DNA from 2 places in the Variovorax sp. 10N432 genome. Region 1 is predicted to be linked to the other one. Evidence: riboswitches for the same ligand, from Rfam matches in the RefSeq annotation. Region 1 holds a riboswitch; the other holds the start of a gene.

Region 1 (3,395 bases):
TCAGCTGCACCGCCTTGACCGGGCGCGGACCGGCGAGTTCGTCGGCCAGCGCCACCGGCTGCCAGTAGCGGCGCAACAGCGTGCCGGCGGGGGTGCCCCGGCCGACCCGGGTGATGAAATCATTCTGTTCTGCACTGATCATGGGGGTGCTCCATCGTGGGGGTGACTGTCTGAAACATGCGCTGCATGCAATTGCATACATTGTCTGGGCGATTTCTGATCCAGGTCAATCCATTTAGATTCCTGCGGGGGCATTCAGGCGCTAAAACAAGGGTTATTACTTAGAAGTCGACGCATCTTCGAGGTGCATTTTCTCTTTCTGAATGCACTGCTTGCGACATGTATGCAACAATCGGACCAAGTTGGCCTGACTGTGTGCAGCCACGGCTGATCTCCTTAGAATCGAGGCATTCTTCGTTCCGCTGCTCCAGATGGACTCCCAACAAAACCGTGTGCTGGTTCAACTTCGCGACCTGATCCTCAAGGGCGAATTCGTGCCCGGCGAGCGGCTGGCCGAGATCCCGCTGGCGGAGAAGCTCGGCGCCTCGCGCACGCCCGTGCGGCTGGCGCTCACCAGCCTGGAGCACGAGGGCCTGATCGAGCAGTCGCCGAGCGGCGGCTACCAGATGCGCCGCTTCACGTCTCAGGAGATCGCCGACGCGATCCGCGTGCGCGGCGTGATCGAAGGCTTCGCGGCCCGTCTGCTGGCCGAGGACGGTGCCTCGCGCCAGCTGCTGCGCGACCTTCACGACTGCCTCGACGAGGGCGACAAGGCGGTCAACAAGCCCGAAATGGGCCTGGACGACTACGCGGCCTACGTCCAGATGAACGACCGCTTCCACCAGCTGATCATGCAGGGCTGCGGCAATGTCGCGCTCCAGCGCGTGATGGACATGCTGGACGGCCAGCCCTTCGCGTCGCCGAGCGCCATGCTGCCGATGCAGTCGTCGATGGAGGAGGGGCACCAGTGGATGAAGCAGGCCCACCGCACGCACCACGCGATGGTGCAGGCGATCGAGCGCGGGCAAGGCTCGCGCGCGCAGGCGCTGGGCGAGGAGCACGTCGAGATCGCACGCATGAACCTCGACTACGCGCTCGAACGGCCGGAGCTCGCGGCCGAACTGATGCCGGGGATGCGGCTGGTGGCTGGGAAGACGCGGCCCTGACAGGGGCGCTGTGCCCGCCATGACAGCCTGGACCATCGTCGAAGCGACGCAAGAGGAGGTGCGGTCGGGCGAGCTCGGTCGACGGCTGCGCCACTTCAACTACGAATTCGTGGGCGAGTATCCCGAATCTCAACCGGTATGGCTGAGCGCAAGGGATGAGCAAGGTCGAATGGTCGGAGGGCTTCGCGGCTACGTCTTCCTTTACTGGCTCCACATCGACGTGCTTTGGGTCGACGAGGCGGCCAGGACAGCCGGGCTTGGCAGCGAGCTGCTTGGGCAGGCCGAGACGCAGGCGAAGCGCCTGGGCGCGCACAGCGCCAAGCTCGATACCTTCGAATGGCAGGCCCGCGACTTCTATGCGAAGCGCGGCTACCAGGAGTTCGGGCGCATCGACAACCACACCGATGGGTTCTACCTGGCGTTCATGATGAAGAAGCTCTGAGGTGCAAGGGGCAGGATGCGGCGTCACTGGTCATCTATCATTGCTCCGCCCGCGTAACTGGCGATAAGGTGAGTTCCACCGTGGAGCGCAGGCGAATCATTGCCGCTCGCCTGGGCACCCGACTGTTTTCCTGCAAGGAAACTGATATGAACGGTGGCACCAGGTCTGAATGTGTCGTTCTCGACGGCAAAGCGCTCGCAGTGCGTTGCGAAGCCAAACTCACGGAGTCGATTCGCGGCTTTGCGCTACGACACCAGGGCCGCGTGCCCACTCTCGCCACCATCCTGGTCGGCGACGACCCTTCTTCGGCGGTCTACGTCCGAATGAAGGCCAACGCATGCCGGCGCGTCGGAATGCACTCGAAGGCGCTGGTGTTGCCTGCGTCAGCCAGCACAAGAGAGGTGTGTGACGTCATCGATGCGCTCAACAAGGACCCTGACGTCCATGGCATTCTGTTGCAGCACCCGGTACCGTTGCACATAGACGAACGCGCTTGCTTCGATTGCATTCGAATCGACAAGGATGTCGATGGCGTCACCTCTCATGGATTCGGGCGCATGGCATTGGGACAAGAAGCGTTTGGTTCGGCTACCCCCTCTGGAATCATGAGGCTGCTGACTGACTACGGCATTGAGATTGCCGGCCAGCGAGCAGTCGTGGTCGGCCGGAGCGCCATCCTTGGAAAGCCGATGGCGTTGATGCTTTCCAATGCTGGAGCCACCGTCACTCTCTGTCATTCCCGCACGCGAAATCTGGAGCGAGAAGTGCGGCGCGCGCAGATTGTTGTCGGTGCATTGGGCAAACCGCACTTTATCGCTGCCGATTGGATTGCCGATGATTCGGTCGTTGTCGATGCGGGCTACCACGCTGGCGGCATCGGTGATATCGAGCCTCGCAATCTAATGAGCCGGTGTTCAGCCGTCACACCTGTGCCCGGCGGCGTCGGGCCGATGACAATATCGGTTCTGCTTGAGCAAACGCTACAAGCGGCCGAGTCACAGTCGAAAGAAACGCCACGGTGAGGTGGGCTTGACTGCAGAATCCGCAGTCAGTCAGCGATTTCGCGCTTGCCTGCGTTGAGCATCGATGGTGAACACGCCGCCCGTAGCGGCTAGACGGAATCAGCCAGCAATCGGACCTTCAACCGAGCGGCAACGACTGGTCGCCGCACGGTAGCGCGTCTCGCGCCAGGGTGGCGCCCTCATTTCTTGGGCGCTTCGGTCGCAGGCACCTGCATGGTGTTGGTGCGAATCTTCCCGCCCCCTTCGACACTACCCCGTGTCGTGGTGTCGCCGGCGTCAGTCACGCGCTTGACACAAGCGTCTCGCGCAGTCCCCTCCGGCTGGCGTTCGCAGCGCTTGAGCGCGTTCTGAAGATACTGTTCATCGCCCTTGGTCGGCAGCTTGCCTTGGCGCTTTGCCTGGGCGGCGGCCGCAGCCTCACGCTCTGACGGCGACGTCTGGGCAAACGAATAGCTGGCACCGAGCGCGACACAACCCGAGAGCAAGACTCCCGATGCGATTCGAGAAAAAGCCATCACGGTATCTCCTTTGAGGTCCAGAGAGGGCGGAAAGTAGTCCTGAGCGATGGCCGAGTCAAGTATCGATTTGGCCGCCGAGATTCGGGTGGCATGGCTGCTTGGGTGGTGCCGGTTGCCGAGGCTTCAAACCAAGCCAGCTAGTTCGCTCTGGGGCGAGGAGGGGGGTGACTCGTCCAGCCATCGTGTCGACGCGCTGGTAGTCACGAACTTGGGCGCTGTACCGGAGACAAGAGGTTTGCATCACGCG
Region 2 (3,395 bases), on a different contig from region 1:
CGTGACGATTCAGGAGGAAGTTGCCGGCAAGCTGACCCGCCGCGAACTCAGATGTCCCTGAGCAACTGCCTGAACTCGTCCACGTCCTCGAAGCTGCGGTAGACCGAGGCGAAGCGCACGTAGGCCACCTTGTCGAGCCGCTTGAGCTCGCGCATGACCAGTTCGCCGACCTTGGTCGATTCGATCTCCCGCAAGCCGCTGGACAGCAGCTCTTGTTCGATGCGCAGCAGCGCGATGTCGATCTGTTCGATGCCGACCGGCCGCTTGCGCAGCGCCAGCATCATCGAGGCCCGCACCTTGGCGGTGTCGAAGTCGGCCCGGCTGCCGTCCTTCTTGACCACCACCGGAAAGTTGACGTCCGGCCGCTCGTAGGTGGTGAAGCGCTTGTCGCAGCCTCCGCACTGGCGCCGGCGGCGCACGAAGTCGCCGTCTTCCGAGACCCGGGTCTCCATGACCTGGGTCTCCAGATGACCGCAGAAGGGGCACTTCATGCGCTGTCGTGCCGGTTATTTGTAGACCGGGAAGCGGCTGGTGAGCGCGTGCACCTTGGCCCGCACCGCATCGATGTTCGCTGCGTCGCGCGGGTTCTCGAGCACGTCGGCGATCAGGTTGGCGGTGGCGCGCGCTTCCTCGTCCTTGAAGCCGCGGGTGGTCATCGCCGGCGTGCCGATGCGCACGCCGCTGGTGACCATCGGCTTTTCGGGGTCGTTCGGGATCGCGTTCTTGTTGATCGTCATGTGGGCCGCGCCCAGCACGGCTTCGGCTTCCTTGCCGGTGATGCCCTTGGCGCGCAGGTCGACCAGCATCACGTGGCTTTCGGTACGGCCGCTGACGATGCGCAGGCCGCGCTCGGTCAGCGTCTCGGCGACGATCCGTGCATTGGTCACGACTTGCTGCTGGTAGGCCTTGAACTCGGGCGACAGCGCTTCCTTGAAGGCCACCGCCTTGGCCGCGATCACGTGCATCAGCGGGCCCCCCTGCAGGCCGGGGAAGATGGCGCTGTTGATCGCCTTCTCGTGCTGCGACTTCATCAGGATGATGCCGCCGCGCGGGCCGCGCAGGCTCTTGTGGGTGGTCGAGGTGACGACGTCCGCGTGCGGCACCGGGTTCGGGTACACGCCTGCTGCCACCAGGCCGGCGTAGTGGGCGATGTCGACCATGAAGATGGCGCCGACATCCTTGGCGACCTTGGCGAAGCGCTCGAAGTCGATCCGCAGCGAATAGGCCGAGGCGCCGGCGATGATCAGCTTGGGCAGGTGCTCGTGCGCCTTGCGTTCCATGGCGTCGTAGTCGATGGCTTCGTCGGCGTTCAGGCCGTAGCTCACGACATTGAACCACTTGCCGCTCATGTTGAGGGGCATGCCGTGGGTCAGGTGGCCGCCTTCGGCCAGGCTCATGCCCATGATGGTGTCGCCGGGCTTCAGGAAGGCCAGCATCACGGCCTCGTTGGCCGAGGCGCCGCAATGCGGCTGCACGTTGGCGGCGTCGGCGCCGAAGATCTGCTTGATGCGGTCGATGGCCAGCTGCTCGGCCACGTCGACGTGCTCGCAGCCGCCGTAATAGCGCTTGCCCGGATAGCCCTCGGCGTACTTGTTGGTGAGCTGCGAGCCCTGGGCGGCCATGACGGCCGGCGAGGCGTAGTTTTCGCTCGCGATCAGCTCGATGTGGTGCTCCTGGCGGGCGTTCTCGGCCTGGATGGCAGCCCAGATTTCAGGATCGGTCTGTTCGACCAGGATATTGCGGTGGTACATGGCAGTCCTTCAAGACGATGGTCCTTGTTCTTCAACCAAACAAGGGCTGCCCAGGCGAACGGCTGATCACCCGCAAACGAACCGCGGGCGGCACGCTTCCCAGTGGTAGTCCACGTCAGCGCAATGCACCTGAAAAGGGTTGCGCCTATCGCCAGTCGCGTGCCGGCCGAGTGTAGCCGACGGCGGGCGCCGGCGCGGCCCGAAGGGCTAGGAATCGCCGAGCAGGGCGACTTGCTGCGGATCAGGCTGGGCCGGCTTGGCCGCTGCCGGCGGCGCCACGACCTGGACCGGATTGGCGCGCGGCGCCGGCGTCGTCGTGGGCGGCGCGCGGCCGGCGACCACCTGGCGCAGCCGCTCGTGCTCGGCCAGCACCTTGCCGGCATAGCCGCCGTCCTCGGTCAGATTGGCGGCGCCGACGTAGTAGCGCAGGCCGCCCTCGAGGGAGCCGGCGCGGGCGATGCATTCCTGCAGCACCTTGACGCCGACGCGCATGTTGGTCACCGGGTCGAAGGCGGTCAGGGTTCCGCCGGCGCTTTCGTACTTCTCGCCGTGGACCCGGGTCATGACCTGCATCAGGCCCTGGGCGCCGACCTGGCTCTGGGCGAAGGGATTGAAGCTGGACTCGACCGCCATGATCGCCAGGATCAGGGTCGGGTCGAGCTTGGTTTTCTTGCCGAGGTCGAAAGCCTCGGCGACCAGCACGCTCAATGGCTCGGCCGCCACCCGGTACTTCTTGCTGAGCCAGTAGGCCACCGCGGCCTGCTGCTTGGGCAGTTCGTGAGGGCTGGCGGCGGTGGTCCGCTCGATCGCGGTGGGCTCCAGGTCGCTGACCTCGACGGCCTRGGGCACGGGCTTGCGCGATTGCAGCCAGCCCATCAGCTGCTCTTCGCCGGTCTGCCGCAGGTCCGGGCGGGCGGCCAGCGCCAGAACGGCGAACACGGTCGCCAGCCCGAGCAGGGCGAAGCTGTTGTGGGTGATCTCGAAGAAGCCGTCGACCACGTCGGACACGAAGGTCCGTAGCCCGCGGGCTGTGGCATCTAACGCCTGTTTCATCGCTCTTCCTTTCTGTGCGGCACCCGTTCGCAGCGCCACGGGGGCGGAGCAGAAAGGAAGCGGCGCTTGGATTGGTACGAATCAGGACCGCGCGAAAAATAGGGAGAGAGCGCGGCCGCCTGATCAAGCCGGCAGATGCCGGCAGCGGATTTGGGAGAGTCCGGCCACTCGGGGGCTCGGGAAAGATTGGCATTCTAGGGACCGCTAAATATCTGGTCAAGAATATAAGATAGGTCTGATATTCTAATTTCGATGTAAAGAAATGTATGAAATAGTGCACGAATCGGCTGCACGAGATCCATTGAAAACGCGATTTGCAATCCATCCGCATAGCGCATAGGCTCTAATTGCCTGAGCTATCAGGCGTCTACCAAGGTCCAGTGGCCCGACGAGCAAAATCCGACGGTCCAGCGGCTGAGGCCCAACGGTGGCAATCCCTTGCTGCCAGCATGACCGGAACGATTGAACTTCCGGTCGAGCGAAAAGATGGCATGGGCGTTTCGCCCGCCATCGAGCCCGGAGGCCTGACTTCGCGTCGAGCCGCCGGGCTTTCTCACTTTGGGGCCGCCATGGGTTTGGGGCACACTCCCC

The links. Region 1 has a riboswitch for ZMP and ZTP ahead of AC1DF3_RS05210 (tetrahydrofolate dehydrogenase/cyclohydrolase catalytic domain-containing protein). Riboswitches for the same ligand answer to the same signal wherever they lie in the genome.
Region 2: another riboswitch for ZMP and ZTP. It lies ahead of glyA (serine hydroxymethyltransferase); the one in region 1 lies ahead of AC1DF3_RS05210 (tetrahydrofolate dehydrogenase/cyclohydrolase catalytic domain-containing protein).

What each region holds. Positions count from the first base shown of each region.
Region 1 covers NZ_JBFTHX010000003.1:193,012-196,406, forward strand. The annotation lists gene AC1DF3_RS05195 (aromatic ring-hydroxylating dioxygenase subunit alpha) at 1-142, opposite strand, end outside; gene AC1DF3_RS05200 (GntR family transcriptional regulator) at 432-1,166, shown strand; gene AC1DF3_RS05205 (GNAT family N-acetyltransferase) at 1,186-1,608, shown strand; ZMP/ZTP riboswitch at 1,652-1,731, shown strand; gene AC1DF3_RS05210 (tetrahydrofolate dehydrogenase/cyclohydrolase catalytic domain-containing protein) at 1,755-2,630, shown strand; gene AC1DF3_RS05215 (hypothetical protein) at 2,810-3,145, opposite strand; gene AC1DF3_RS05220 (YybH family protein) at 3,349-3,395, opposite strand, start outside.
Region 2 covers NZ_JBFTHX010000007.1:189,884-193,278, reverse strand. The annotation lists gene nrdR (transcriptional regulator NrdR) at 48-491, opposite strand; gene glyA (serine hydroxymethyltransferase) at 507-1,751, opposite strand; ZMP/ZTP riboswitch at 1,793-1,920, opposite strand; gene AC1DF3_RS11260 (transglycosylase SLT domain-containing protein) at 1,959-2,804, opposite strand.